One region of the Bradyrhizobium sp. USDA 4541 genome, then DNA from elsewhere that is predicted to be linked to it. Evidence: predicted binding sites of a transcription regulator. Region 1 holds the regulator's gene; the other holds the start of a gene.
What was found. Region 1 encodes LexA, which represses DNA repair genes until DNA is damaged. Its sites were predicted from a motif close to TGTTCNNNNTGTGTTCNG; they were not measured.
Positions count from the first base shown of each region.

Region 2: a site for LexA is predicted at 6,033-6,050, ahead of uvrA (excinuclease ABC subunit UvrA). Genes of this name have one in related genera too.

Region 1 is NZ_JALJZF010000001.1:5,807,498-5,822,522, forward strand. It holds gene gltX (glutamate--tRNA ligase) at 1-355, opposite strand, end outside; gene J2R80_RS27605 (glutamine--tRNA ligase/YqeY domain fusion protein) at 557-2,236, shown strand; gene J2R80_RS27610 (nuclear transport factor 2 family protein) at 2,282-2,668, shown strand; gene J2R80_RS27615 (SPW repeat protein) at 2,955-3,317, shown strand; gene J2R80_RS27620 (MFS transporter) at 3,651-4,979, opposite strand; partial or broken gene J2R80_RS27625 (ComEC/Rec2 family competence protein) at 5,409-7,452, shown strand; one part of gene J2R80_RS27630 (IS5 family transposase) at 7,416-7,841, opposite strand; one part of gene J2R80_RS27630 (IS5 family transposase) at 7,844-8,179, opposite strand; gene J2R80_RS27635 (hypothetical protein) at 8,252-8,539, shown strand; gene J2R80_RS27640 (hypothetical protein) at 8,536-8,763, opposite strand; gene J2R80_RS27645 (hypothetical protein) at 8,909-9,337, opposite strand; gene lexA (transcriptional repressor LexA) at 9,594-10,298, opposite strand; gene glp (gephyrin-like molybdotransferase Glp) at 10,542-11,753, opposite strand; gene J2R80_RS27660 (HAD family phosphatase) at 11,780-12,406, opposite strand; gene J2R80_RS27665 (hypothetical protein) at 12,845-13,000, opposite strand; gene glyA (serine hydroxymethyltransferase) at 13,088-14,359, opposite strand; ZMP/ZTP riboswitch at 14,396-14,481, opposite strand; gene J2R80_RS27675 (DUF4440 domain-containing protein) at 14,771-15,025, opposite strand, start outside.
Region 2 is NZ_JALJZF010000001.1:6,141,217-6,156,241, reverse strand. It holds gene J2R80_RS29305 (SRPBCC family protein) at 1-438, shown strand, start outside; gene J2R80_RS29300 (cytochrome D1 domain-containing protein) at 441-1,379, shown strand; gene J2R80_RS29295 (PRC-barrel domain-containing protein) at 1,641-1,973, shown strand; gene J2R80_RS29290 (glyoxalase/bleomycin resistance/extradiol dioxygenase family protein) at 2,092-2,460, shown strand; gene J2R80_RS29285 (barstar family protein) at 2,536-2,949, opposite strand; gene uvrA (excinuclease ABC subunit UvrA) at 2,959-5,946, opposite strand; gene J2R80_RS29275 (outer membrane protein) at 6,315-6,974, opposite strand; gene J2R80_RS29270 (outer membrane protein) at 7,233-7,979, opposite strand; gene J2R80_RS29265 (single-stranded DNA-binding protein) at 8,428-8,922, shown strand; gene J2R80_RS29260 (DUF2306 domain-containing protein) at 9,182-9,580, shown strand; gene gyrA (DNA gyrase subunit A) at 9,805-12,531, shown strand; gene J2R80_RS29250 (adenylate/guanylate cyclase domain-containing protein) at 12,703-14,478, shown strand; partial or broken gene J2R80_RS29245 (phosphotransferase family protein) at 14,593-15,025, opposite strand, start outside.

The DNA of each region.
Region 1 (15,025 bases):
GGCCCTCGGCGCGCGCCTTCTCGCGCATCGCGGTGAGCTCTTCCGGCGAGGCATAGCAGTAATAGGCGCGCCCGGCGGCGAGCAGGCTCTCGGCGACCTCGCGATGGCGGGCAGCGCGGCTGAACTGGTAGATGACCTCGCCGTCCCAATCGAGCTCGAGCCACTTCAGGCCGTCCAGGATGGCGTCGATCGCCTCCTTGGTCGAGCGTTCGCGGTCGGTGTCCTCGATCCGGAGCAGCATCTTGCCGCCGAGCTTCCTGGCATAGAGCCAGTTGAACAGCGCGGTGCGGGCACCTCCGATATGGAGGAAGCCGGTCGGAGAGGGGGCGAAGCGGGTAACGACGGGTTTGGTCATGATCGAGCGAGACGTATGCTGAGACGGCGGTGGTGTATATCAGGAACCGGACATAACTAAACCCCCGGCTGACCTTTTGCCCACCAAACCAGGCCTCAAACCAGACTTGAAACCAGGCTTGAAACCAGACTTGAAACCAGACTTGGCCGGACGGCACGAATTTGGCAGAAGGTTGAGCTGACTCCTCCAGGGAACCCTTTGATGACGACTGACACGACGGCAGAGGCAGGGCGCGACTTCATCCGCGACATCGTCCAGGCCGATCTCTCCTCCCACAAGCACAACCGGATCGTGACCCGTTTCCCGCCGGAGCCGAACGGCTACCTGCATATCGGCCACGCCAAGTCGATCGCCCTGAATTTCGGCATCGCGCAGGAGTTCGGCGGCCAGTGCAATTTGCGCTTCGACGACACCAATCCGACCAAGGAGGAGCAGGAGTACATCGACTCCATCCAGGCCGACGTCCATTGGCTCGGCTATGACTGGGGAGCCAACCTGTTCTATGCGTCGGACTATTTCGAGCGCCTGTACGATTGGGCCGAGGGTCTGATCAAGGCCGGCTATGCCTATGTCGACGATCAGTCCCAGGAGGAAATCCGGCTGTCTCGCGGCACGCTGACCGAGCCCGGCAAGAACTCGCCGTTCCGCGACCGCTCGGTCGAGGAGAACCTCGATCTGTTCCGCCGCATGAAGGCCGGTGAGTTCTCGAACGGCGCCCGCGTGCTGCGCGCCAAGATCGACATGGCCGCCGGCAACATCAACCTGCGCGATCCGGTGCTCTACCGCATTCTGCACGCCCATCATCCGCGTACCGGCGACAAATGGTCGATCTATCCGAGCTACGACTACGCGCACGGCCAGTCGGACGCGATCGAGGGCATCACCCATTCGATCTGTACGCTGGAGTTCGAGGATCACCGCCCGCTCTATGAGTGGCTGCTCGACAAGCTGCCGGTGCCTTCGAAGCCGCGCCAGTACGAAATGGCACGGCTCAACCTGACCTATACGCTGCTGTCCAAGCGCGTGCTGACCCAGCTCGTCCGTGACGGCCACGTCTCGGGCTGGGACGATCCGCGCATGCCGACCATTGCCGGCTTGAAGCGGCGCGGCGTGCCGCCGGCCGCGGTGCGCGAATTCATCAAGCGCATCGGCGTCGCCAAGGCCAACAGCGTGGTCGATGTCGGGATGCTCGAATTCTGCATCCGCGAGGAGCTGAACCGCACGGCGCTGCGCCGGATGGCGGTGCTGCGGCCGCTCAAGGTGGTGATCGAGAATTATCCGGAAGGGCAGGTCGAGGAGATCGAGGCGATCAACCATCCCGACAATCCGGAAGCCGGCACCCGCAAGATCGCGTTCGGCCGCGAGCTCTATATCGAGCGCGACGACTTCATGGAGAATCCGCCGAAGAAGTTCTACCGCCTCTCGCCCGGCAACGAGGTGCGGCTGCGCTATGCCTACTTCATCAAGTGCACCGGCGTGGTGAAGAACGACGCCGGCGAGATCGTCGAACTCCGCGCGACCTACGATCCCCTAACCAAGGGCGGCAATGCGCCCGACGGCCGCAAGGTCAAGGCGACGATGCACTGGTTGCCGGCGGCGCAGTCGAAGCCTGCGGAGATCCGTATCTACAACCAGCTGTTCGCCAATCCGAGCCCGAACGCGGCCGATTTCGCCGCCGACCTCAATCCGCAGTCGCTCGAAGTGCTGAAGGATGCGCGCGTCGAGCCGGCGATCGCCGAGAGCAATTCGCCCGATCCGGTGCAGTTCGAGCGGCAGGGCTATTTCGTGCGCGACGCGGATTCGACGCCGGACCGGCTGGTGTTCAACCGCACCATCGGCCTGCGCGACACCTTCGCCAAGGAAGTCGGCGGCAAGGGCTAGCCGAGAGGAAGCGCGTCCCGAGCGGACAAGCGGACGGGGGGATCGATGCCTGATGAATCCGACGAGATTGCCTCCGCCATCATCGCCAGATGGTCGGCGGGTTTCAGCAGGCTCGATGCGAATGCGTTAAGCGCGCTCTATTCGAAGAGCGCGTTCTTCTTCGGCTCGAACCCGACGCTGTATCGCGGCCGCGACGGCGTCAAAGCCTACTTTGACGGTCTGCCGCGCTGGCACGCGCCGCGCGTTCAGTTCAGCGATGTCAGGGCAGAACGGGTCAACGCCGATCTCGTCAACATGGCGGGCATCGCGTCATTCGTCCTCGACGGCGATGCGCCCTCGCTCGCCGTCAAGATCACCTGGGTGATCGCGCGCGAGGACGGCGACTGGAAGATCGTCTGCCACCACGTCTCGTCGCAGACGCCGCTGATCTAGGCTCAGCGCTGGAGCTGACGAAAAAGTCGAGGGCCGGCGGGCCCTCGTAGTCAGGGAGAGTGCGCGGGGCCGGGCGCCTCGCGGCTGCACCCAACTCGCAGGCTATCCGGATCGCGCTGCATTGCGAGGAGGGACCAAGGTCGTAGGCTGCGGAACGCGGCTTCCGGGCGCCCGGACGGCAGCAAGGTCGTCGGCTCGCGGATCAGCAGCGGCAACACATCGCAGGTCGGACAGATGCTTTTTTGTCCGCGCCGCACCATGTCTTCGGAAGAAGGAGGTGAGGATCATGCGCATTCAACACTGGCAGGATGCTGCCAGCCTGTTGGTAGGCGCCTGGCTGGTCGCATCGCCGTTTGCACTGGGCTTTTCCGGGGCAGCTCTCTGGATATCCATCGCGCTCGGATTGGGCGTCGTGCTGTTCGCCCTGGAGGCATTCATCATTCCGTCCTATCTGGAGGAATGGGGCGAGATGCTGATGGGGTTGGCTCTGGTGGTGGCACCCTGGACGTTCGGCTACCAGCAGGGATCGGTCACGACGAGCAGCGTGCTCGCCGGGGTCGTGGTGATCGTGCTCGCGTGCTGGGAGCTGACGATGGATCGTGATTTCGCCACCTGGTGGCACGATCGCTGGCATCACCGAGCTGGCTGAGAGGAAGCTGACTGAGACGCTGGCCTGACCGCCAACCAAAGGCGGCCGGAGCGGGGATTTGCGTGGCGCGGGATCCCCTCCATGCCGCTCCGACGTAACACGGATGCAGGTTCTGCAGAGACATCTCGCCAGAGACGGCGGGTGTGGGACGATTCAGAAGCGTCGTCCCGCACTCGCTGGACGGCGGCCATGGCGCCTGCTGCAGGGTGAGAGCGCTTTCGAGCGACGTGGATAGCGGCTCGCGTAAGGAAAACGCGTCGAGACAAGCTTCGAGAGTCCCGTTCCGATCCCGTCGGAACGGAGCTGTAGTCGCCCGTCAGCAAGGCGACTCCGTCACGATGCGGCTTTCGCCTCGATCTGCTCCCAAATTCTGGTCTTGCGTGTTTCGGGCATGATGAAAACGGCGATCACGAAGCACACCGCGGGAACGACAATCGGGTAGATCAGCGCATAGCCGATGCTGCCGGTCGCCGCGAAGGCGGCTGATGTGATGAACGGCACCAATCCGCCGCCCCAACCATTGCCGATATGATACGGCACCGAGACCGAGGTGTACCTGATCCTGGCCGGGAAAAACTCCGCCAGGAACGCGCCGACCGGCCCGTACACCATCCCGACGTAGCAGACGAGGATGAAGATGATGAAGACGGCGACCGGATAGTTGATGTGTCCCGGTTGCGTGACCATGCCGAGCCACAGATACAGCGGATAGTAGGTGATCGCGGCAAGCAGCATTCCTCCGAGGATCACGGACTTGCGGCCGATCTGATCCGACAGCCAACCAAAGAAGATCAGGCTCGGCGTTGCGATCAACAATGCGGCTCCCACGATGTAGGCCGAGGTAACCGCATCGACCTTGGAGACCTGCTGCAGGAAGTACAGTGCCCAGAATTGACCACTGTACCAGACCACGCCCTGTCCAATCAGGACGACGATAGCGATCAGGATGTACTTGATGTTGGCGCTGAGGAAGGCTTCCCGCCAGGGATTCCTGGTCATCTGTCCCTGTGCCTTGATCTCCTGGAAAATCGGCGTCTCCTGGAGTTGCAGGCGGATGTAGATGGCGATGGCCACCAGCACGAACGAGACCAGGAACGGTACGCGCCACGCCCATTCGTCAAAGGCCTGATTGCCGGCCCAGGTTCGGGTCAGAACGATCACCGCCAGCGACACCACGATCCCGAGCGTCGGCGAGGTTTGTAGCCAGCCCGTGTAGTAGCCGCGGCTGTCGTCCGGAACATGCTCGGCGACGTAGGTGATGGCGCCGCCATATTCGCCGCCCAGGCAGAGACCCTGGATCATCCGCAAGCCGAACAGAACGAATGCGGCCGTCAGGCCGATCGACTGATAAGTTGGGATCAGTCCGATCGCTCCCGTTCCCAGGCCCATTCCGCTCAGCGTAATGAGGAATGTATATTTGCGGCCGACCCGATCGCCCATCCATCCGAACAGGAAGGCCCCCAGCGGGCGGATCAGGAATCCCGCAGTGAACAGCGCGATCGTGCTCAGCAGGGCTGCGACGGGGTGGGATTGCTCAAAGAACTTGACCGACAGAACGGCGGCCAGGCTGCCAAAAATATAAAAGTCGTACCATTCAATGATGTTTCCCACTGACGCAGCGACAATCACGCGGCGAAAATCGCTTGGTACTTGAATTGCCATGTGCTGCTCCTCTCAAAAGCAAACGCTACTCCTCGCGTTTTTCAGCGATCTATCCGCTCGCGGAGTGCGCGTGGTGCACGGCGTTACAGGCGAGATTTGCGCGTTCGTCCGCAACGCCTGATCTCAGGGGAGTTGTGGCCACCTGAGAGGAGCTCCAGCGGCCTTCAAGTGCCGCGAGCCGTCACTGCCTCATCCCTGTCTATTTGGGAGTGGAGGCATCAGGACAGTCTATTCCTAATGTGATCGGTATCTTAGTGAGACTTTCGGCTCGATCGATTTGACGCAGGCGGCAGCTGTGGCCCGGCGCGAGCTAGGCAAGGCGCAGGACGATCCAGGTACCCCGGGCGTTCCCGGTCCGTATTCTGCATCCGTTCCGCTGGGCGACGGGGCCATCCGCTAGCCTGCCGCCCGGCAGGGATCGCAGGCGGAATGGCGGAGCAGGGCACGACGCCGGGCGGCAAACGCGGCTACGCGGGGACGTGGCCGCCGCGCACGGCTGCGCCGGTCGGCGGCTTTCTCCCGGGCGCGCGCCGGGATCTGGAAGCCTCTCGTCGAGACATTGCGGCAATGGGCGCGCGCGGAGGCGGGGGCGGGCCGCCTGTTGCCCTGGGTGCCGGTGGCGTTCGGCACCGGCATCGCGTTCTATTTCGCGGCCGAGCACGAGCCGGTGCTGTCGGTCGCGGCCACCGCCGCAATCCTGCTCTGCCTGCTGGCGCTGCTGCTGCGGCGGCGCAGCGTGTTTCCCGTCATCGTGATGCTGGCCGCGGTCGCCGCGGGCTTTGCGACGGCGACCTGGAAGACGGCGCGCGTCGCTCACACGGTGCTGGCGCGGCCGATGTTCTCGGTGGCGCTGACCGGCTTCGTCGAGACGCGCGACATCCGCGAGAAGACCGATCGTTTCGTGCTGCGTGTGGTTTCGATGGAGAGCCCGCGCGACATGACGAAGCTCGATCGGGTCCGGCTCTCGGTGAAGAAGGGCACCGCGCCCGATGTCGGCAGCTTCGTTGAATTGAAGGCACGGCTGATGCCGCCGCTCGGGCCACAGCGCCCGGGCTCCTATGATTTCGGCCGCGACCTGTATTTCCAGGGCATCGGCGCCTCCGGCTTCGTGATGGGCGCCGTCAAGACCAGGGAGCCGCCTGCGACCGGCGGCTTTGCGCTGCGCTACGCCGCCTTCATGCAGGGCCTGCGCGACACCATCGACGCGCGGATTCGCACCACGCTCGACGGCGACCAGCGCGCGATCGCGACCGCCTTGCTCACCGGCCGGCGCGATGCGATCTCGTCGCCGGTCAACGATGCGATGTTCATCTCGGGACTCGGCCACGTGCTGTCGATCTCCGGCTACCACATGGCCGTGGTCGCCGGCGTCGTGTTTTTCGCGGTGCGCGCGCTGCTCGCGCTGTTTCCGGCGCTGACGGCGGCGCATCCGATCAAGAAATGGGCGGCGGCGGCCGCGCTGGTCGCCGCCGCATTCTATCTTCTGCTGTCGGGCGCGGAGGTCGCGACCCAGCGGTCATTCTTCATGACCGCCGTGGTGCTGCTCGCCGTGATCGTCGACCGCCGGGCCATCACCTTTCGCACGCTGGCGGTGGCAGCGCTGATCGTGCTCGCGATCGCGCCGGAGGCGCTGGTGCATTCCAGTTTCCAGATGTCGTTCGCCGCGACGCTCGGGCTGGTGGCGCTGGTGCAGATCGGGCTGCCGAACCTGCTGGCGTCGCCCGACCATTCGGCGACCGCGCGCGTCGCGCTGTGGGGCGGGCGCGAGCTCACGATGCTGATGCTGGCCTCGCTGGTGGCGGGGCTGGCGACGACGCCCTATGCCGCATTCCATTTCCACCGCGTGACGCCCTACGGGCTGCTCGCCAACCTCGCGGCGATGCCGGTGGTCTCGGCGGTCGTGATGCCGGCCGGCCTGCTGGGGCTCGTCGCCATGCCGTTCGGCTTCGACGGCGTGTTCTGGGCGATCATGGGTCTTGGCATCGACTGGATGATCCTGGTGACGCAATGGGGCGCCGCACTCCCGGGCGCGGTCGGCCGCATGGCGGCGTTCGGCATCGGGCCGCTGATCGCAGCGAGCGCCGGCATCATCCTGCTCGGGCTGCTGCGCACGCCGCTGCGCTGGTCAGGTGCGGTGCTGCTGCTGGTGGCCTCGGTCTGGGCGCTCAGGGTGCCGCAGCCGGACGTGCTGATCTCGGGCGACGGCCGCAATGTCGCGGTGCGTGGCGGTGATGGACGGCTGCATCTAATGCACAGCGCCAAGGATGCATTTTTGGTCAAGGAGTGGCTGGCGGCGGACGCCGACGCGCGCACCGCCACCGATGCGTCGCTCGGCGAGGGCGTCTCCTGCGATGCCAGCGGCTGCGTGACCCAGGGACCCGGCGGCGCCTTCGTCGCGCCGGCGACCCGGCCGGAGGCCCTAGGTGGTGTGGACACTTATCGCAGCCATAGGACGATGGCAGCGAGAGTGACGACGGCCCGGTAATTCCGGGCGGTCTTTTCGAAGCGGGTTGCGACGCGTCGGAACTGCTTGAGCTTGCTGAAGCAGCATTCCACGAGATGGCGCTGGGCATAGAGATGTTTGTCGAGCGGATATTTGAGGGCTCGCGAGGGGTTGTTGGGGATGACGGCGAGCGCCTTTTTGGCGGCGATGTCTTGGCGCAAACGATCGGCGTCATAAGCCGTATCGGCGATGACGACCTCGGCGGGCAGCCCCTCGATTAATGCAGCGGCTTGTGGTGCATCGCCCTTCTGGCCCGCGGTGAGCGTGAACCGCACGGGGCATCCCAAGCCGCGTACGGCCATATGTATCTTCGTGCTCAGGCCGCCGCGCGAGCGCCCGATCGCTTGATCTTCAGACCCCCTTTTTTCGCCCCGGCGGCGTGCTGATGCGCCCGGACAATGGTGGAATCGACGATCAGATATTCGAAGTCCGGATCCTCGGACATCGCCTCGAAGATGCGGCACCAGACACCCTTGCGGCTCCATCGACTGAACCGCCGGAACACGCTGTTCCAATCTCCAAAAGCCTCCGGAAGATCACGCCAAGGAGAGCCCGTACGCACGATCCAAAGCACACCTTCCACGAACATCCGGTTGTCCCGCCCGGTCGAGCCCTTCTGATCGGGCCGGCCTATGATCAGCGGCGCCATGCGCTCCCAGGCCGCGTCGCTCAACACCAAACGCTCCATCACACCCAAGGCCGCCTCCCAAAAAGAAGCCTTGAATCTGATTTGCTCTCAAAAGGGAATCCTTAGAGTCCACACCACCTAGTGGACGACTGCGAGCGCGCAGGCCTGATCGTGACGGCGCGGCCGGCGCCGCAGGGCTGCGCGGCATCGGTGATCGATGCCGAGCGGCTGCGCCGCCACGGCGCGCTGGTGCTGCGACGGAGCAGGGACGGCTACGTCGTCGATGCGGTCAAGCCCGGCGGGATCGACCGGCCGTGGTCGCCGGCGGTTCCCGGCGACGGCGAGAGCGAGACGACGCTACGCGCCCCCGCGCCGCGGCCTGCGGTGGATGCGACGCCGGCCGAGACCGATCTGCAGGGCGATGATTAGCCGTGGTCCGGCAAGGGCGCGCTCGGCAGCTCGAACAGGCCGAGATGGTATTCGTCGGAGTCGGGGCCGGCGTCGGGCTTCTTGACGAGAGTGAAGGAAGCCTCGGGAAATTGCTCCCAGACTTTCAGGTCGTCGGCCGTTACCGTCAGCCAACCGAACCGGAACATGTAGCGGCCCGGTTCCGTGACGCGTCCAGCCTTTTGCCATGTGACCTTATCGACCACCGCGCACGTCCTCCGTACCCGATGATGCGCCAAGGTGCCGGCCGACGCAAATCTCCTTCTGCGCCCCGGAAGCGGGAGTCCGGGGTCGCCCGAAATTGCTTAGGTCATCCGCCGCCGAACAGCTCATTCCACGGCGACGATGCGCTCAACCCAAAAACAGCGTTGCGAATGCGGAAGGCCGCCGCTCCACAACCTTCGGCTTCTGCTCGACCGGCGGATGCAGCGCCGGCAATTGCAGCACGCTGACGCGCTGTCCCTCGACCAGCTGGGTCACCAGCACATGGCTGCCGTCGGGGAATTCGACCGCATCATGATGCCGATCGGGCACGTCGGGCTCGACTTCGTTGAATACGCCGACGCGATAGTTCAGCGTCTTGGTCCAGATCCAGCGGCTGTCGTAGCGAACGTTCTCGGCGAAAGCGAGCTCGGTGCCCGGCAGCATGCAGACCGCGACAGTGGGGTCATTCTCCGAAGCAAAGCCGCGGGTCGACGTGCCGCGGAACGTCGTCGTGATCAGCGTCTCTCCGACAATGGCGGGGCGCGATGCCACGGCGTGCAGACTATAGTCACACATCGGATGGCTCCTCATTTCGAGGTAGCGACCCGTGCCTCTCCTTGAGGCATTAGGGCCTCTACCAGAGTGGACGATAGCGAACGAGCGTCTGCTCGTTTCTGGGCGATTGTACGACTGGTCCGAGATCGCTCCGATCACAAACACGCGACGCTGCGCGAGAGGTATCGGAGCGCATCGGGCAGGCCGTACGCTACACTATCATGCAAGGAACGATCCGACGTGTTGCTCGTTCCCGGCCGCCGCAAGTATTTGCAATTCAGTATTTGCGATAAAGGCCGATCAGCTTGCCCTGGATGCGGACCCGGTTCGGCGGCAGGATGCGCACTTCATAGGCGGTGTTGGCCGGCTCGAGCGCGATCGATGCGCCGCGGCGGCGGAAGCGCTTCAGGGTCGCTTCCTCCTCGTCGATCAGCGCCACCACGATGTCGCCGGTATTGGCGACGTCGTTGCGCTGGATCAGCGCCATGTCGCCGTCGAGGATGCCGGCATCGACCATCGAGTCGCCGCGTACCTCGAGCGCGTAGTGCTCGCCGGCGCCGAGCATGTCGGGCGGCACGCTGATGGTGTGGCTGCGGGTCTGCAGCGCCTCGATCGGCGTACCGGCGGCGATCCGGCCCATCACGGGGACCGCGACCGGACGGTTGCCGTCGTCCTCGGCAATCGGCGGCGTGCTGGCGCGCCGGCCGAGGGTGCCTTCGATGACGCTGGGCGTGAAGCCGCGGCGACCGTTGCCGCCGCCGGCCGAGAGTTCGGGCAGCTTGATGACCTCGATGGCGCGGGCGCGGTTCGGCAGACGGCGGATGAAGCCGCGCTCCTCCAGCGCAGTGATCAGGCGGTGGATACCGGACTTCGAGCGCAGGTCGAGCGCATCCTTCATCTCGTCGAAGGAGGGCGGTACGCCGGCCTCTTTCAGACGTTCATTGATGAAACGCAGTAGTTCGTACTGTTTGCGCGTGAGCATCTCGAGTATTCCCCCGGTTGATAGCGTCGTTCGATTCCGAGACTCTTCTGGTGGGGCCTGCAGGCCGGGCCTGACCTCAGGAGCATGTGCTCGATGCACCTGCTTCCATGCAGCTTCCCGAATGTAGACACCAGCACTCGAAACAAATCATGAACGGACACTATATGTTCGATATGTGTTCCGCAACCACTTAATTTCCGGTGAACGTGTCGGGCAACGCACAATCGGCGGGGCGCGAAAACCCTATTCGGGCAGTGTCAGGATCTCGCATTCGCTGCCTTCGACGGCCGCCGCCGCGAACGGCGGGCGCACGAGAAGTGCCCGTGCCGCAGCGAGATTCCCGAGCAACGACGAGTCCTGCTGCGTCACCGGCGTTGCGATCAACGTGCCGTCCTCGCGCGCTTCGAGCCGTGCACGCAGATAGTCCTCGCGTTGGTCGTTGGCGGCGAGGTCGCGGCCGAGCAGGGCGCTCGTGCGGCGATGATGAATCACTTTCCGGCCGCTCAGCGCCCGAATCAACGGCACCAGGAACAGGAAGGCGCAGACATAGGACGACACCGGATTGCCGGGCAGGCCGATCACCCTCATCGCGCCGAGCCGGCCATGCATCATCGGCTTGCCGGGCCGCATCGCAATCCGCCAGAACGTCATGTCGACGCCCTCGGCTTCCAGCGACCGCTTGACGAGATCGTGGTCGCCGACCGAGGCGCCGCCTGTCGTGATCAGGACATCGGCACCGGCCTCGCGCGCCCGGCGGATGCCCGCCGTGGTCGCCTCCACCGTGTCGGCGGCAACGCCGAGGTCGACGGTCTCGGCGCCCTCGGCGCGCGCCAGCGCCCGCAGCGCGTAGCCGTTGGAATAGACGATCTGGCCGGGGCCGGGCTGCGAGCCCGGCATCACCAGCTCGTCGCCGGTCGCCAGCACCGCGACCTTCGGGCGGCGGCGCACCGCAAGTCCCGGATAGTTCATGGCGGCCGCCAGCGACAGCGCGCGGTCGGACAGGCGGCTGCCGCCGGCGAGCAGCACCTCGCCCTCACGGAAGTCGACCCCAGCCGGGCGGATGTGCCGCCCGACGCTGGCGGCCTCCGTGATCGTGATGTGGTCGCCGTCGACGGCGGTGTCCTCCTGGATGATCACCGCGTCGGCGCCATTGGGGATCACGCCGCCGGTGAAGATCCGCACCGCCTCGCCGGCGCCGACCGTCCGGTCGAACGGCCGGCCGGCGGCGACTTCGCCGATCACCTTGAGCCGGGCCTTTAGATCAGCCGCATCGGCGGCGCGCACCGCATAGCCGTCCATCGCCGACATCGGCTGCGGCGGCTGGGTGCGGAGCGCCGCGAGGTCGTGCGCAAGCGTGCGGTGGTAGGCGGCATCGAGCGCGACCATCTCCTCCGGCAGCGGTTCGGCGCCGGCGAGGACGGCGGACAGGGCATCGGCAACCGGCATCAGGGCCACGCTCAGAGTTCCTCAATTCCTAATCTTCAAATTCCAAGTGCGGTCAAAGCCCTTGCCACGTCATCCGTCGATGTCACGTGGATAGCATAAAGGCCGCGGGCCCGCGCACCTTCGATATTGGCGGCCAGGTCGTCGAAAAACAGGATCCGCGACGCCGGCACGCCGATGGCTTTTACCACATGATCATAGGCCTCGGCGTCGGGTTTGCGGAAGCCGATGCTCGAGGACAGGAAGACGTTGCGGAAATGGCTGAGCAGCTCGGCATGGGTGACCGAGAAATGCGCGACATGGGCCGGATTGGTGTTGGAGAAGGCGTAGAGCGGCATCCGCTTGGCGGCCGCCGCGAGCAGCGGGGCGATGCCCGGCATCTCGCCGGTGAAGATCGCATTCCAGCCTTCGAGGAACTGGGCGTCCGTGATGTTGATGCCGAGCGTCCGGCGCAGATTCTCGAAGAATGCCGCGTCGTCGATCCGGCCGATCTCATGATGCTTGAAACTGTCGTCGACGACAAAGCGCGTGGCGAGCTCGGCGGGCGCACACCCGGCATGCTGCGCCCAGTGCGCCATCACCTTGTCAAAGTTGATGTCGAGCACGACGCGGCCGATATCGAACAGCAGCACGTCGACGGAGTTGGGAGTGAATTGCGAGGTCATTGCATGAAACCGTGTACGAGAATTGCGGGCAGGCGGCAATGTCCTCGATTTCAGTGACCGGTGTGTGGATTGTACGTGGCGTTGCATCCATCGCGAGACTGTTCCCGCGCACACCACCGTCGTCCCGGCGAAGGCCGGGACCCATAACCACCGCATTTGATCAGGAACGGGATCGTGGCCCCAGCGTCGCGCAACAATTGAGATTTGGGGTAAGGGGTCCCGGCCTTCGCCGGGACGACGGCGGGTGTCGTCGCTTGTGCGTCAAACATCCGCATTCTCGCGACATGATCTGTCCGAGCCTTGCTCTTCGTTTCACCCTATATTTTTGCTACGGGGCTTGGCTTGCCGCGTCGGGCAACTCAGTGGCACGCGCGCGCGCTTTCAGGGTACCAAGCGACTTGATACCTGCCGGCGGCTTGGTGCCCGCCGGCGTCGCTCTCACAGCCTGGACAGCGCCAAGCCGAGGTAACCGATCAGCGCACCGGTGCTGAGAATGATGACGACGAGCGCCTGTTCCGAGCGTGCTTGCAAGGTTTTCCGGGTCACGGCGTTGGACGCTCCGTCTTCGAGATCATGCGGTCCAACGAACAGCAACGATTTCCGTTCCGGTCCTTCCCCCGGGAACCTTCACGACCTGCCGAGTGACGCGACGGGCGCGGAACAGGAACGCAGGTCGGCCGCCTACGAGGGCGGCGCGATCCCCGGAACGGGGAAAGCGCGGCACATCTCGACGCTGATCGACCTCAGTCGCTTGACGACCGCTGCATCTCCCTTCGACCGGAGGGACTCCGCAATGAGTTCGGCGATCAGGCGCATTTCGGGCTCGCCCATGCCGCGCGTGGTCGCCGCCGGCGTCCCGAGGCGAATGCCGCTCGGCTTGAGCGGCGGATGCGGATCGTCGGGAATGATCTGCTTGTTTGCGGTGATCCCAACGGCGTCGAGGATGTTCTCGGCCGCGCTGCCGTCCACGCCGACGCTGGCCACGGTATCCACGACCATCATGTGATTGTCGGTTCCGCCGGTGATCAACGTCATGCCGCGTTCCATCAACGCTTCGGCCAGGACCTTCGCGTTGCGCATGACCAGCCTTGCATAGGCATGAAAATCGGACGTCGAAGCCTTCTTCAGCGTGACCGCGGTTCCGGCCACAACGTTCATGTGCGGACCTCCCTGCAATCCCGGGAACACCGACGCGTCTATCTTGCCGGCGAACTCCCGGCGACAAAGAACGATGCCGCCACGCGGCCCGCGAAGCGTCTTGTGCGATGTCGTCGTCATCACGTCGAAACCCGCATCGAGCGGATTGCGCAAGGCGTTGCCGGCGATCAGGCCGCCGTAATGGCTGACGTCGGCCATGGTCAGTGCACCCACTTCATCGGCGATGCTCTTGAAGGACGCATAATCCAGATCGCGCGGATAAGAGCTGTAGCCGCACAGCACCAGCTTCGGGCGGACGTGCCGGGCCATGGCGCGGAGCTCATCGAAATCGATGGCGCCGCCGTTTGACGGCTGCGTCTTGTAGCGGGCGAAGTTGAAGAGCCGCCCCATGTGCGACACCGGCGCGCCATGAGTGAGATGGCCGCCGTGTGAAAGGTCCATCGCCAAGATCGTATCGCCGGGCTGCAGCAGGCCGAGATACACGGCCTGGTTCATTGGCGACCCGGACAGAGGCTGAACGTTGGCATGTTCGGCGCGGAACAGCGCGCAAGCGCGCTGGCGGGCAAGGTTCTCTATCTGGTCGGTGAATTCCTGGCCGCCGTAATAGCGACGTCCCGGATAGCCCTCGGAATACTTGTTGGTGAACACCGATCCGAGCAGCTCGAGCACCTCGGGATAGGTGTAGTTCTCCGACGGAATCAGCTCGACGCCGTCTTGCTGGCGGCGCTCTTCGCCCTCGAGCGCAAGGGCAACTTCCGAATCGTTGAGATGGAGTTCATTGCGGAATGACGGCATGGTCCGGGCTCCCTAAGACGCTGGATCATCAGCTGAACGGGTTGCCCAGGCGAACGGCGTTGAAACCCTTCGCGCTTCACCGTGGTCAATTCCACGTAAGCTCGCCAGTCGCGCGAGGGACGAATGAGCCTGCGAGGCTCATCGCGAGCAGAAGGCTATCCAATCCCCGGCGGGCTCGCAAGGGTTGGTTGCTGGCGCCGCCGCGGGCCCAGCGTTGGGCGAGATCGAACATCTGGCGACAGCCACGGCAATGGCGACCAAACCGAGGGACGTCCGGCTTACCCAATGAACCGATGTCCCGATGATCAATGCCGTCTTCGGCTGAGGGCCAATAAGGTGCATGACCATCCGTCACTTGCGGGCCGTCAGGCTTGCGGGGTGGCTGACCGTGTGGCTGTGGCACCCGCGAATCTATTCCTTGACGAAGATATGAGACTTTATCTTCCACTGCCCGTCGGGTTGGCGTTCAAGCAGTCTCACGGTGCTGCCAGAAATTGGCGCCGCCTTCTCATTTATTACTAGCGTGGCCGTGAAATGCGAGGTGGTGTAGGCGTATTTTCCCATGGGCAACACATCGAGCAGCTCAACCTTGTGATCTCTGACGCTTCTTCCCCGCTCGGCAAAGAAATTACGGATTGCCAAAGGGCCGGTGACTGGCTGCGCACC
Region 2 (15,025 bases), 330 kb from region 1:
ATCGAGATCGATGCGCCGCAGGCCAAGGTGTGGGCGGTGATCGGCAATTTCCAGGACATGAGCTGGCTCGCCGGCGTCACCAAGACCGAGGGTGAGAAGGGCAACGAGATCGGCGCCACGCGGCGGCTGACGCTGGGGCCGGGCGCCACCGTCGACGAGGAGCTCTACAAATACGAGCCGGAGATGATGAGCTATTCGTACCGGATCACGGCGGTCGACGTGAAGGTGCTGCCGGTCACCAATTATTCCTCGACGCTGACGGTGTCGCCGGCGCCCGACGGCAAGTCGAAGCTGGAATGGAACGGCGCGTTCTATCGCGGCTTTCCCAACAACGACCCGCCGCCGGAGCTGAGCGACGAGGCCGCGGTGAAGGCGGTGAGCGGGCTCTACAAGGCCGGGCTCGAAGCGCTGAAGAAGAAGATCGAGAGCGGGACCTGAGCGTGCGCGCGATTGCGCTCGTCGCGCTGCTTGCCAGCCTCGGCGCCGCGCGCGCCGAAGAGGCGTTCGTCACCAACCAGCTCAGCGACGACCTCACCGTGGTCGATCTCGCGACCTCGAAGCCGGTTGCGACCATCGCGATCGGCGGCAAGCCCGCCGGCGTTGCTGTCAGCAATGACGGCCGCTTCGCCTATGTGACCAGCCCGGATGCCAAGGCGGTCACGGTGGTCGACGCGTCGGCGCGAAAGGTGGTGGGCCGGGTCGATGTCGGCGGCGGGCCGCTCGGCATCGCGGTCGCGCCCGACGGCGCGATGGTCTATGTCGCCGACTGGTACGCCGCCGCGGTGCGGGTGATCGATGCCAGAGAGCGGCGTGTCGTCGCAAGTATCGCAGTCGGTGCATCGCCGTCCGGGCTGGCGGTGACACCGGATGGGCTGCTGCTGCTGTCGGCGGATCGCGACGATGACAGCGTCTCCATCATCGATACCGCCTCGCGCGAGCGGAGGGGGATCGTGAAGGTCGGGAGTCGGCCGTTTGGTGTCACCATCGATGCCGATGGCAAGCGTGCCTACACCGCCAATGTCGGCACCAGCGACGTCTCGGTGATCGACGTCGCGACCGCGCGCGAGATCGGCCGCGTGCATGTCGGCCTGCGCCCCTACGCGGTGGCGCTGGCGCAGGGCCGCGGCTTCGTCACCGACCAGTATGACGGCAAGGTCAGCGTGTTCGACCTCGCGACGTTGCAGCCCGTGAAGCGGATCACGGTCGGCGACTACCCCGAAGGCATCGAGGCGACCGCCGACGGCAAGCGCATCCTGGTCGCGAACTGGGAAAGCAACACGCTGAGCATGATCGACGCCGCCGAGATGAAGGTGATAGGCGAGGTCAAGGTCGGCGACGGCCCGCGCGCGTTCGGGGCGTTCCTCAGACGGACGGAGTAGGGGGAAGGTGCGTGGGGTGTCCCAAAATATCGAAAACAACCCCATGCAAAGGAGCAGGCTGCCGCCGAGACTCGGAAAAGCGACTTGACGCGTCGGGCAAATCAGCGGTACGTTTTTATTATTCCGAAATTGTGCAAGCGTCCGCCGCCGCAGGGTAGAGCCAACCGGCCCCTGCGGCCTGTCGCCGAGCCGCGCCCATTGGCTCACCAGCGCGGCAGGCATATATTATCGGGCAAATAAGCGGAACACAGGGAGGATGCCATGCATCATACCTTGGTGCCCAGTGACCGGGTCGAACATGTCTGCGTCTACGGGCGCGACGGCGCAAAGCTCGGTTCGATCGAGCGGTTGATGCTCGACAAGGTGAGCGGAATGGTGGCCTACGCCATCATCAAGACCGGCGGCGTGCTGAGTACCCACCACCACTATCCCGTCAGATGGGCCGCGCTGCACTTCGATCCCGTGCGGCAGGCCTTCGAGGCCGGGGTGACGCTGGAGGACCTGCGCACCGGGCCGTGCGAATTCGACGGCGACGAATTCGATTGGGGCGACCGCTCGCGATCCTACACGCACCCGAATTATTGGGCAGTGTAGTGCGCAGTTGAGGTCTGCCGTAGCCCGCATGAGCGAAGCGACATGCGGGAGCGGTCAACTTGTTCGGCTGATAGACCCCGCATATCGCTCCGCTCATGCGGGCTACTAAGTCAGGCACATGACCCAGTTCAAGCCCGCCGGCTGGCCCTCCGTCATACCGCGAATTGTCACGAGCGACCTCACCGGCTTGGCCAGATTCCTTCGAGACGCTTTCGACGCGCAGGGCGAAGTTCGCTCCGGCGCGCCAACGGAAATCCGGATCGGAGACTCGATCATCCTGATCAGCGACGGCGGAGGCGTCCGCGAGGCCATGCCGGCCTTTCTCTACGTCTATGTTCCGGACGCAGACGAGACCTATCGTCGTGCGATCGCGGCAGGCGCTGAATCGATCGAGACCCCCGCGGATACGCCTTATGGCGAGAGACGAGCGACGGTCCGGGATGCCTGGGCAAACGTCTGGCAGATAGCCACTTACCGAGGGAACTGAGACCGGCCGTAGTGCGGGTTAGCCGCAGGCGGAACCCGCCGCTCTTGTGGCACTAGGTCGGCGGACTACGCTTCGCTAATCCGCCCTACGATTGCTGCGGGCTTCGTCTGCTCGAAGAAGCCACATGACTCGGTCACGATGCTGGGGAGGAAATGCGACCAAGAGTGGACGGCCCTCCGATCGCGCCATTTTGTTAGCAGCGTCATTCAGTATTGCGACGTAAGTCATCGCACTCGCCGGATCGCCAACCAAGGGCACGTCGGCGTGCACCACAAGCACGGGACCGTGCGGTAACCACGAGAGATCGCGAATACATTCCTCGAACGCATCCCAATTGTTTCCGAAGTAATTGGGAAATCCCAGTTGCCTGGCGAGCGTCGCCAAGAGCGCTGCCTTGTCCGCAACGTTTCCGGGGATATCGGCGCGCGCCGCTGTGGTATGGGGTACGCTGTCTTTTCCGAAAGCGAACAATGTTTGCAGCTCGCTCATCTGCCAACGCTACTCCGCCGCCTCGCTCGCCGAGCTCTTCCTCGGCTTGCTGTTCGCCTTCTTCAGCACCGGCGCCAGAAACTTGCCGGTGTAGCTGCGCGGGGCCTTGACGATGTCTTCGGGCGGGCCCCAGGCGACGATTTCGCCACCGCCGTCGCCGCCTTCGGGGCCGAGGTCGATGACCCAGTCGGCGGTCTTGATGACTTCGAGATTGTGCTCGATCACCACCACCGTGTTGCCCTGGGCGACCAGCTCGTGCAGCACCTCGAGCAGTTTTGCGACATCGTGGAAGTGCAGGCCGGTGGTCGGCTCGTCCAGGATGTAGAGCGTGCGGCCGGTGGCGCGCTTTGACAGCTCCTTCGCCAGCTTGACGCGCTGGGCTTCGCCGCCCGACAGCGTCGTCGCCTGCTGGCCGACATGGATGTAGTCGAGGCCGACGCGGTGCAGGGTCTGGAAGGTCTCGCGCACGCGCGGCACCGCCTTGAAGAACTCGGCGGCTTCCTCGACGGTCATGTCGAGCACGTCGGCGATGCTCTTGCCCTTGAACAGCACCTCGAGGGTCTCGCGGTTGTAGCGCTTGCCCTTGCAGGTGTCGCAGGTGACGTAGACGTCGGGCAGGAAGTGCATCTCGATCTTGATGACGCCGTCGCCCTGGCAGGCCTCGCAGCGGCCGCCCTTGACGTTGAAGGAGAAGCGCCCGGGCTCGTAGCCGCGCGCCTTCGCCTCGGGCAGACCGGCGAACCATTCGCGGATCGGCGTGAACGCGCCGGTATAGGTCGCGGGGTTCGAACGTGGCGTGCGGCCGATCGGCGACTGGTCGATGTCGATGATCTTGTCGATGTGCTCGAGGCCCTCGATGCGGTCGTGTGGCGCGGCGCCCTCGCTGGCGTTGTTCAGCTTGCGCGCGATCGACTTGTAGAGCGTGTCGATCAGTAGCGTCGATTTGCCGCCGCCGGAGACGCCGGTGACGCAGGTGAACAGGCCGAGCGGGATCTCGGCCGAGACGTTCTTGAGGTTATTGCCGCGGGCGTTGACGACCTTGATGGTGCGCCGATGGTTCGGCGGCCGCCGGTCGGGCACGGGCACCGAAAGCTCGCCGGTGAGGTACTTGCCGGTCAGCGATTTCGGGTTGCGCATGATCTGGTCGGGCGTGCCTTCGGCGACGATGTGGCCGCCATGCATGCCGGCGCCGGGCCCGATGTCGAGCACGTAATCGGCGAGGCGGATGGCATCCTCGTCATGCTCGACCACGACCACGGTGTTGCCGAGGTCGCGCAGCCGCTTCAGCGTGTCGAGCAGGCGGGCATTGTCGCGCTGGTGCAGGCCGATCGACGGCTCGTCCAGCACGTAGAGCACGCCGGTGAGGCCCGAGCCGATCTGCGAGGCGAGGCGGATGCGCTGGCTCTCGCCGCCGGACAGCGTGCCGGAGGAGCGCGACAGCGTCAGGTAGTTCAGGCCGACGTCGAGCAGGAAGGTCAGGCGCTCGCGGATCTCTTTCAGGATGCGCGTTGCGATCTCGTTCTGCTGCGCGTTCAGCGCCTCCGGCACCGTCTCGAACCATTCGCCGGCGCGCTTGACCGAGAGCTCGGAGATCTCGCCGATGTGCTTGCCGCCGATCTTGACGCACAGCGCCTCCGGCTTCAGGCGGTGGCCGTTGCAGCCTTCGCAGGGCACGTCGGAGAAATACTTGCCGAGTTCCTCGCGCGCCCACTCGCTCTCGGTCTCGCGGTAGCGGCGGTTGATGTTGGTGATGACGCCCTCGAACGGCTTCTTGGTGTCGTAGGAGCGGACGCCGTCCTCATAGGAGAACTTGATCTCGTCGTCGCCGGAGCCGTGCAGCAGCGCGTTCTGGACCTTCTTGGTGAGGTCCTTCCACTTGGTGTCGAGCGTGAACTTGTAGTGCTTGCCGAGCGCGGTCAGGGTCTGGATGTAGTAGGGCGAGGATGATTTCGCCCAGGGCGCGATCGCGCCCTTGCGCAAGGTCAGCTCCTTGTCGGGGATGACCAGGTCCTCGTCGATATGCTGCTCGACGCCGAGGCCGCCGCAGGCCGGACAGGCGCCATAGGGGTTGTTGAACGAGAACAGGCGCGGCTCGATCTCGGGGATCGTGAACCCGGAGACCGGGCAGGCGAACTTCTCCGAGAACAGGATGCGCTCGGGCCCGCTCTTGTCGTGGATTTTGGCGGTTTTCTTCTTGTCCTCTTTCTTGTCGTCCTGGGCGGCCGCCGCCGGCGCGTCGGCATATTCAATCACGGCGAGGCCCTCGGCGAGCTTCAGCGCGGTCTCAAAGCTTTCCGCGAGGCGCTGGGCGAGGTCGGGACGCACCACGATGCGGTCGACCACGACGTCGATGTCGTGCGGGAATTTCTTGTCGAGCGCCGGCGCCTCGGACAGTTCGTAAAAGGTGCCGTCGATCTTGACGCGCTGAAAGCCCTTCTTGAGATACTCGGCAAGCTCCTTCTTGTACTCGCCCTTGCGGCCGCGCACGACCGGCCCCAGCAGATAGAGGCGGGTGCCTTCCGGCAGCGCCAGCACGCGATCGACCATCTGCGAGACGATCTGGCTCTCGATCGGCAGGCCGGTGGCCGGCGAATAGGGCACGCCGACGCGCGCCCAGAGCAGGCGCATGTAGTCGTAGATCTCGGTGACGGTGCCGACGGTGGAGCGCGGGTTCTTCGACGTGGTCTTCTGCTCGATCGAGATCGCCGGCGACAGGCCGTCGATCTGGTCGACATCCGGCTTCTGCATCATCTCGAGGAACTGGCGCGCATAGGCCGACAGCGATTCGACGTAGCGGCGCTGGCCCTCGGCATAGATGGTGTCGAACGCGAGCGACGATTTGCCGGAGCCGGACAGGCCGGTGAACACCACGAGCTTGTCGCGGGGAATCTCGACGTCGATGTTCTTCAGATTGTGTTCGCGCGCGCCACGGATCGTGATGGCGCGCGATGAGGAGCCGGCGTTCTGTTGGCGCTTCGCCTTGAGCACTTCATCCATAGCGACAGTTCCGGGCGCATGCTTGGCGCCTTTTGGGCGCGCATCGCCGGTGATGCCGGGACCTTGCGCCGATGGGGTGTGAAGACTGGAACGTAGGAAGAACGGTGGACAATTTCCAGTGCTGAGTCGCGTCCATCAACGGATAGTTTGCCTGATGGCAGCAGCCGTCAGCAGCGCCGGTTCCGCTAGAGCCTTTTCGCGCTTCGATGGGATCGGAACGGGAGCTCTGGATTCCTGCTGTGACGCGTTTTCCTGACGCGAACCGCAATTCACTTCGCTCGAAAACGCGCTTACGCAAAAAGGCCGGCGCTAGGCCGGCCTTTCAGTGCGATCTGACCGCCGATGGCGGTCAGGCAATTCGCTCAGGCTTAGTACTTGGCGACGATCGGGCCGCCGAAGTGATAGTTGACGCCGAACTGGGCGCTGTGCAGCTCGAGCGTACCGGACGGCACGCCGAAATAGTTCTCGCTGTCGAGGCTGCGATACAGGTATTCGCCCTTGATCGACCACTGCGGCGCGATGAACGCCTCGACGCCGGCGCCGACGGTCCAGCCGGAGTGAAAGTTGCTCTGCGAGGCGGTCACGCCGAGCGCGGTGACGCTGACCTCGTTGTTAGCCCAGGCGTAACCGCCGGTGCCATAGAACAGCACCTTGTCGACGGCGAAGCCGAGGCGGCCGCGCACGGTGCCGAGCGAGTCGATCTTGCTGCGGGCGGTGACGCCGAGCGCGGAGACCGATGCGTCGATGTCAGCGCCTGCGGCGTCGACCTCGAGGCCGTACACGATGTTGCCGGCTTGCCAGTTGTAGCCGATGGTGCCGCCGCCGAAGCCGCCTTCCATGCTCGGGGTGCCGGAGTTCTCGCTGGCGTAGCCGCCGAAGCCACCGACGTAGAAGCCGGTCCAGTTGTAGATCGCGGCCGGCGGCGGAGCCTTCACGTAAGGCGCGCGTGCCGCCATGTCGGCGGCCATTGCCGGTGCAAAAGCGCTCAGTGCAAACATGCCGGCCGAGGCCAGCAAAACAGTCCTCATTTTCAAAGTCCCAGTCCCATTTTCTTGTTGTCCCTTCAGATATCTTGAAGAGAGCGTCACAGCAGTGTCGCGTGACGTGCTGGTGCTTCTACAGAGAAATGCCGGAACGTGTGTATCCGCGAAACCACAACGCACCGAAAACGGCCCCGGTGAGGTGCGCGTGCACACGCAACGAAAAAGCCGGCGCACAAACAGGCGCGCAAACAAAAAGGCCGGCGCGAGGCCGGCCTTTCGTCTGGATCAATCGGCCTGGCGCGATCAATAGCGCGCGACGACCGGACCACCCCACTTGTAGTTCACGCGGACGGTAACGAGGTCGACGTCCTGGCGATCGCGGATGGTGCTGTTCAGCGTGCCGTTGGGGGCGATCAGGTTATAGGTCTTGTCCTGCATGAACAGGTGGTCGTATTCGATGCCCGCGGTCCAGTTCGGCGCGAAGCCGACTTCGATGCCGGCGCCGACGGTGCCGCCCCAGCGGGTGTCGCTGGCGCTGCCGACCAGCACGCCGGTTGGGGTGAAGTAGGTGTTGAAGCGGTTGTCGGTCAGCGCCGCGCCGCCCTTGGCGTAGAGCAGCACGTTGTTGACGGCGTAACCGATCTGGCCGGTGAACAGGCCGAACGCGTCGATCTTGGACTGGTTGGTGAACAGGCCCGGGAAGATCGCGCTGTTGTTGCTGCCCTTCAGGTCAGCCCAGTCGCCCTGCGCTTCGAGGCCGAACACCCAAGCGCCAGCCTGCCAGCGATAACCGATCTGGCCACCGGCGACGCCGCCGGTTGCATCATGGCAACCATCTGATGCGAGGAAGATGCCGGCCGGGAGCTGGTCCCAGCAATTGTGGCTCGAGCCCCAGCCGCCGTTGGCGCCGATGTAGAAGCCGGTCCAGTCATAGATCGGGGCAACCACGGGCGGCGGCGCCTTGGTGTACGGGCGCGCAGCGAGATCGGCAGCCGCGGCAGGCGCAGCAAACGCAATCAGAGCAACCGTACCGAGCAAAAACTTCTTCATTATCAATCCCCCAGCACCCCGATCGGCTTCCAAACGGTCCCGAAGCACGATCCCAGACGCGAGCGCCCGCGCCATGGTTGGAGCTATACGCTGATTCAACCGCAAACGCAGTCTCCCAAATGCAACACTCGCGGGAGAAGTATCGATAAGGCAAGCTGCTGATTTGTTTGTTGTTTTTCTAAATCTTGCTGCCGAGCGTCGGCCTGCACCGAGATCGACTGCCGCTCTGACGGCACTCGCCGCTTCTACGGATGGTTGTGGCGAACAAAACTGGAACGATGCCGGATCCGGTGCTATATCCCGATATCCGTGGATAACCGCGAGACGGCAAAGGCGACGAGCCGGCACCGGCGTATAGGGTCATCCACGACGCCTGCGGCGTAAGTGGCGAAGGTTGAGAGTGGCGGCCGAATGTCCGGACGCCCGGTTTTTGAGTGGAGATGATGCGATGGCAGGAAGCGTGAACAAGGTGATCCTGGTGGGAAACCTCGGCAAGGATCCGGAAATCCGGCGGACGCAGGACGGCCGTCCGATCGCAAACCTTTCCATCGCCACCTCGGAAACCTGGCGCGACAAGGGCACCGGCGAGCGCAAGGAAAAGACCGAGTGGCACCGCGTCGTGATCTTCAACGAGGGCCTCTGCAAGGTCGCCGAGCAGTATCTGAAGAAGGGCGCCAAGGTGTACATCGAGGGGCAGTTGCAGACCCGCAAATGGACCGACCAGAGCGGCGTCGAGAAGTACTCGACCGAAGTCGTGCTGCAGGGCTTCAACTCCAACCTCACCATGCTCGACGGGCGTGGCGGTGGGGGCAGCAGCTTCTCCGATGATGGCGGCAGCGATTTCGGTTCGGCCGGACCGGTCAGCTCGGCGCCGCGCCGCGCCGTCGCCGCGGGTGGTGGCAGCAGCCGCAACAGCGACATGGACGACGACATCCCGTTCTGAGCAGCGGTCGCGCTTCCGTCGATTCCGTCAGGCGCCGTTCCGTGAAGATCATTTCCCGGAACGGTCGTTGCGATCGGCACCAGCAATTTCCTCGTGTGGAATATGAGGATAACTCGGTAACTCTCTGTCGGAACGTCGGTGGTTCGACGTAAGGGGATGCGGGTTCCCTGGACTTTGACACAGCCTAATGTAAATGATATTTACATTGGGCTGCGGCATTTGATGCTTGGCCGCGAGCTTCACCCGAGGGCCGGCCATCATGAGCCTCGCGCCATTGCTCGACACCGCGCCTGCGGTCCCGCTCCACGCCTTTGCCGCAATGGCCGCCTTCGTGCTCGGCTCCATCCAGCTGGCCGCCCCCAAGGGCACGCTGCCGCACCGGACCCTGGGCTGGATCTGGGTGATCCTGATGCTGGTGGTCGCGGGAAGCTCGTTCTGGATCCATCAGATCCAGCTGGTCGGTCCCTGGAGCCCGATCCACCTGCTGTCGATCTTCTCGCTCGCCATGCTGGCGCTCGGCGTCACGGCCGCACGGAGCCACAATGTCCGCCGCCACAGGTTCACGATGATCGGCATCTTCTTTGGCGCACTGCTCATCGCCGGACTGTTCACCTTCATCCCCGGGCGGATCATGCACGCGGTGGTCTTCGGCCACTGACGGGAGAGACAAGTAGCGAATGGCGGGTGGCGGATAGGGGATTTTTCCATTGCTGTTCGCCATTCGCCACGCGCTTCCCGACCAAGCCGTGGGAACCTTGGCGCTCCCCCCGTAAGTGCATGAAAAAACGAACGGAAAAACGGCTTGCCGGAGCCGCGCAAGGGTGGTTATCAGGCCTCGGATGGGCTATATGATTCCCCAGTAGAACCGACCGGATTTCCCCTTTGTCCGATAACGACGACCACAAGCCCGGCGAGCCGCCGGGACCCTCAGATATTCGTCCCGTTTCCATCCTCGACGAGATGAAGAAGTCCTATCTCGATTACGCGATGAGCGTGATCGTGTCGCGTGCGCTGCCAGATGCGCGCGACGGGCTCAAGCCGGTGCACCGGCGCATCCTCTATTCGATGCATGAGCAGGGACATACGCCGGACAAGAAATACGTCAAATCCGCCCGCGTCGTCGGCGACGTGATCGGTAAATATCACCCGCATGGCGACCAGTCGATTTACGACGCGATGGTCCGCATGGCGCAGGATTTCTCACTGCGCGTGCCGCTGATCGACGGCCAGGGCAATTTCGGTTCGGTCGACGGCGATCCGCCGGCCGCCTATCGATATACCGAAGCGCGGCTGACCCGGGCGGCGCTCGCCGTGCTGGCCGACATCGACATGGAAACGGTCGATTTCCAGCCGAACTACGACAACTCCGAGAAAGAGCCGTCGGTTCTGCCGGCCCGGTTCCCGAACCTTCTGGTCAATGGCGCCGGCGGCATCGCCGTCGGCATGGCGACCAATATCCCGCCGCACAATCTCGGTGAGGTCGTCGATGCCTGCGTGGCGCTGATCGACAATCCGGCGCTCACGATCGACGAACTGATCGACATCATTCCCGGACCGGACTTCCCGACCGGCGGCGTCATCCTCGGCCGTCAGGGCATTCGCAGCGCCTACCACCTCGGCCGCGGCTCGATCGTGATGCGCGGCAAGGTGACGATCGACACCATCCGCAAGGATCGCGAAGCGATCATCATCACCGAGATTCCCTATCAGGTGAACAAGGCGACGATGGTCGAGCGTATCGCCGATCTCGTCAAAGAGAAGAAGATCGAGGGCATCGGGGACCTGCGCGACGAGTCCGATCGTGACGGCTATCGCGTCGTCATCGAGCTGAAGCGCGAAGCGGTGCCCGACGTGGTGCTGAACCAGCTCTACCGATTCACACCGCTGCAGACCAATTTCCCGGCCAACATGCTGGCGCTGGATTCCGGCCGTCCGCAGACGATGAATCTGAAGGACCTGCTCACCATCTTCGTCGCGTTCCGCGAGCAGGTGGTGACCCGGCGGACCAAGTTCCTGCTCGGCAAGGCGCGCGACCGCGCCCACATCCTGGTCGGCCTCGCGATCGCGGTCGCCAACATCGATGAGATCATCCGCGTGATCCGGACCTCGCCCGATCCGAACACCGCGCGCGAGGCCCTGATGTCACGCGACTGGCCGGCACGCGACGTCGAGGCGATGATCACGCTGATCGACGATCCCCGGCATCGCATCAACGAGGACGGCACGCTGCGGCTGTCGATGGAGCAGGCCAGGGCCATCCTCGACCTTCGCCTGCAGCGCTTGACCGCGCTGGGCCGCGACGAGATTTCCGAAGAGCTCGACAAGCTCGCGGCCGAGATCGCCGACTATCTCGACATCCTGCGCTCGCGCGCCCGCGTGCAGGGCATCGTCAAGACCGAACTGGCCGAGGTGAAGCAGCAGTTCGCCACCCCGCGCAAGACCGTAATCATCGAGCAGGAAGGCGAGGTCGAGGACGAGGACCTGATCCAGCGCGAGGATATGGTCGTCACTGTGTCGCATGCGGGCTACGTCAAGCGCGTGCCGCTGTCGACCTACCGGGCGCAGCGCCGCGGCGGCAAGGGCCGCGCCGGCATGCAGACCCGCGACGAGGATTTCGTCTCGCGCCTGTTCGTGGCCTCCACGCACACGCCGGTGCTGTTCTTCTCGTCGCGCGGCCAGGTCTACAAGGAGAAGGTCTGGCGGCTGCCGATGGCCGCGCCGAACGCGCGCGGCAAGGCGCTGATCAACATCCTGCCGCTGGAGCAGGGCGAACGCATCACGACGATCATGCCGCTGCCGGAGGATGAATCCTCCTGGGCCAATCTCGACGTGATGTTCGCGACGACCGGCGGCACCGTTCGCCGCAACAAGCTGTCCGACTTCGTCGACGTGCGCCGTTCCGGCATCATCGCCATGAAGCTCGGGGAAGGCGAGGCGATCGTCGACGTCCAGATCTGCACCGAGCATGACGACGTGCTGCTGACCGCCGCCGGCGGCCAGTGCATCCGTTTCCCGGTCACCGATGTGCGCGTCTTCACCGGCCGCACCTCGATGGGCGTGCGCGGCATTGCGCTGCCCGAGGCCGACAAGCTGATCTCGCTGGCGATCCTGCGCCATGTCGAGACCACCTCGGACGAGCGCTCGGCCTATTTGAAGATGCGCCGCGCCGTGGCCGGCGAGGCCGCGACCGAGGAGCCGGTCGAGGCCGAGGGCGAGGAGACCGCGAATGCGATCCAGCTGTCGCAGGAGCGCTATGCCGAACTGTCGGCGGCCGAGCAGGTGGTGCTGACCGTCTCCGTCAACGGCTATGGCAAGCGGACCTCGTCCTACGAGTACCGCACCACCGGCCGCGGCGGCAAAGGCATCGTCGCGATGAGCGTCAACAACCGTAACGGCAATTTGGTGGCGTCGTTCCCGGTCGAGGACGCCGACCAGATCATGCTGGTCACCGACAAGGGTCAGCTGATCCGCTGCCCGGTGGCCGATATCCGCGTCGCCGGCCGCTCGACCCAGGGCGTGATCGTGTTCGACACCGCCGAGGACGAGCACGTGGTCTCGGTCGAGCACATTCCTGAAGAGGAAAACGGCGAGAACGGCAACGGCGGCTAGCGCCGCCGCTTCGGAGAACCCCCAGCCCGAACGCAGCCAACGGGCGCGCAACAGGCGCGCCCCGTTGACAGGCTCCGCAAAATCCGGCGGCCTGCCGTACGCCCCTAGCCCAAGGGCAACGCCCTATGCTTTGATGGGGGCCGGCGGATCTACCGATTTCGGGAGGCCGTTGTGACCGATCATCGCGTTGAGCGGCGGCTTGCAGCTATCCTGGCGGCTGACGTGGCCGGATATAGTCGGCTGACCGGCCTGGACGAGGAAGGGACACACGTCCGGCTGAGGGAGTGTCTGCGTGGACTCGCTGATCCCAAGATCAGCGAACACCGTGGCAAGGTCGTCAAGCACACGGGCGACGGCATGCTCGCCGAGTTCGGCAGTGTCGTGGATGCGGTGCGTTGCGCCATTGAGGTCCAGCGCGGAATGGCCGAGCGAAATGCCACGGTGCCGCAACTTAAGCGGATCGAATTCCGCATTGGCATCCACGTCGGCGACATCATCGTCGATGAAAACGATATCTTTGGAGACGGCGTCAATATCGCCGCCCGCCTTGAAGGGATCGCGGAGCCCGGCGGGATCTGCATCTCGGACGATGCGCAACGTCAAATCCGCGGCAAGGTCGATGCCGTGTTCGAGGACATGGGCTCGCAGAACCTGAAGAACATTGCTGAGCCGATGCGCGCGTGGCGATTGAGGATAAACGCGGGCCATCCCGCTAGCGCCCCGATCGAGCCGCCGGTCGACAGCGCGCAAGCTCTGGCGCTCCCTGACAAGCCGTCGATCGCCGTGCTGCCGTTCGAGAATATGAGCGGCGACCCCGAGCAGGAATACTTCGCGGACGGAATGGTCGAGGAAATCATCACGGCGCTGTCGCGCTTCAAATGGCTGTTCGTGATCGCCCGAAATTCGAGTTTTACCTTCAAGGGCCGGGCGGTCGATATCAAGGAGGTCGGCCGCAGGCTCGGCGTCCGCTATGTCCTTGAGGGGTCTGTGCGCAAGGCCGCGGGGAAGGTTCGCATCACCGGGCAGTTGATCGATGCGGTTACCGGAACGCACATCTGGGCAGACAGGTTCGAGCGTGACCTGACGGACATATTCGCTCTCCAGGACGAGGTGACCGTCGCCGTCGTCTCGGCCATTCAACCAAAATTGCTGCAGATCGAAATCGGCCTGTCGGCACGGCGACCAGAGAACCTCACCGCCTATGATTTCTATCTCCGCGCCATGCAGCAGCATTACCTGATGACCGCCGACGGGTTGGCCGAGGCGATCAGGCTGGCGCATCGTGCTTTGGAGCTTGATCCCCGGTTCGGCTTTGTCGCCGCTCTGGCAGGTCTCGCTCACATGCAGAACATCCTTTGGGGGCATGCCGTCGATCCTCAATTTGACCGCAAGGAAGCGGTCCGGCTGCTTCGCCTGGCATTGAGCATCGACGATGGTGATGCGGAAACATTAGCCTGGGTTTCCCTCACCTCGGCGTACATGGTCGGCGATTGTGAGAGTGAGATCGAATTGGCCGACCGGGCGGTCGCTCTCAATCCGAATTCATATCGCGCATGGACCGCCAGAGGCAGCGTCTACAGAGTTGCCGGGCTTCCCGATGAAGCGGTCCGGAGTTTTGAACGCGCCATCCGCCTGAGCCCGTTAGACCCGCGGCTACCCATCACGTTTGTTGGGATGGGGATGGCCTTCATCGAGCTTCGCCGCTTTGACGAGGCCATTGCCGCAGCGAATAAATGCCGGCGCCAGAATGCCTCCTATTCGCTGGCCTACCGTTGTCTCGCGTCCGCGTTCGCTCATCTCGGACGCGACGCGGAGGCGCGCGAGGCGGCGGCGCTCCTGCTTCAGCTCGATCCCGCCTTTACAATTTCCGCAATGATCGCCAGGGGCGGGTACCCAAACGCGCAGCTGTTGATCGAGGGGCTTCGGAAGGCGGGATTGCCCGAATGAATTGTGCCCGCGGGCGCCGACGAGGCGGCCATCGGGAGCCCGCGCGAACTGCGCGGACATGTAGGCGCGGTTGGTCGGGTACGACGTCCAGACGCCGTGCGGGCCGATATAGCCGAAGCTGTCGAGCGTGATGCCATTGATACGGCGGAGTGCCGTGCCCATGGCGGCGTAGATCGAAAACAGCTCCTGATCCGTCGGCGCCGCCTCGCGGTTGCCGAGCACGACGCCGTCGAGCTTGCTCATCAGCACAAAATTGAAGTCGATCAGCGCGCGGCTGTCGTCGGCTATGAGGATGCGGGGAATGGCAATGCCGGCGTCGCGCAGAAGACCGAGGACATAGACCTCCTTCGCCATCTTCCATTGCAGCTGGGCGGGGTAGACCTTGAGGATGCAGCTTGGCGCGTCAGCCCGCGTGATCTGGAGGATCGTGCTGATCTCGCCGCCGCGCAGCTCGGTGATGCCTGCCACGCGCGCGCCTGGCGCAATCCGATCGATGATCGCCTGAGCCTGATCGATCGAAATCGCCAGCCGCGGCTTCAGCTGAAGA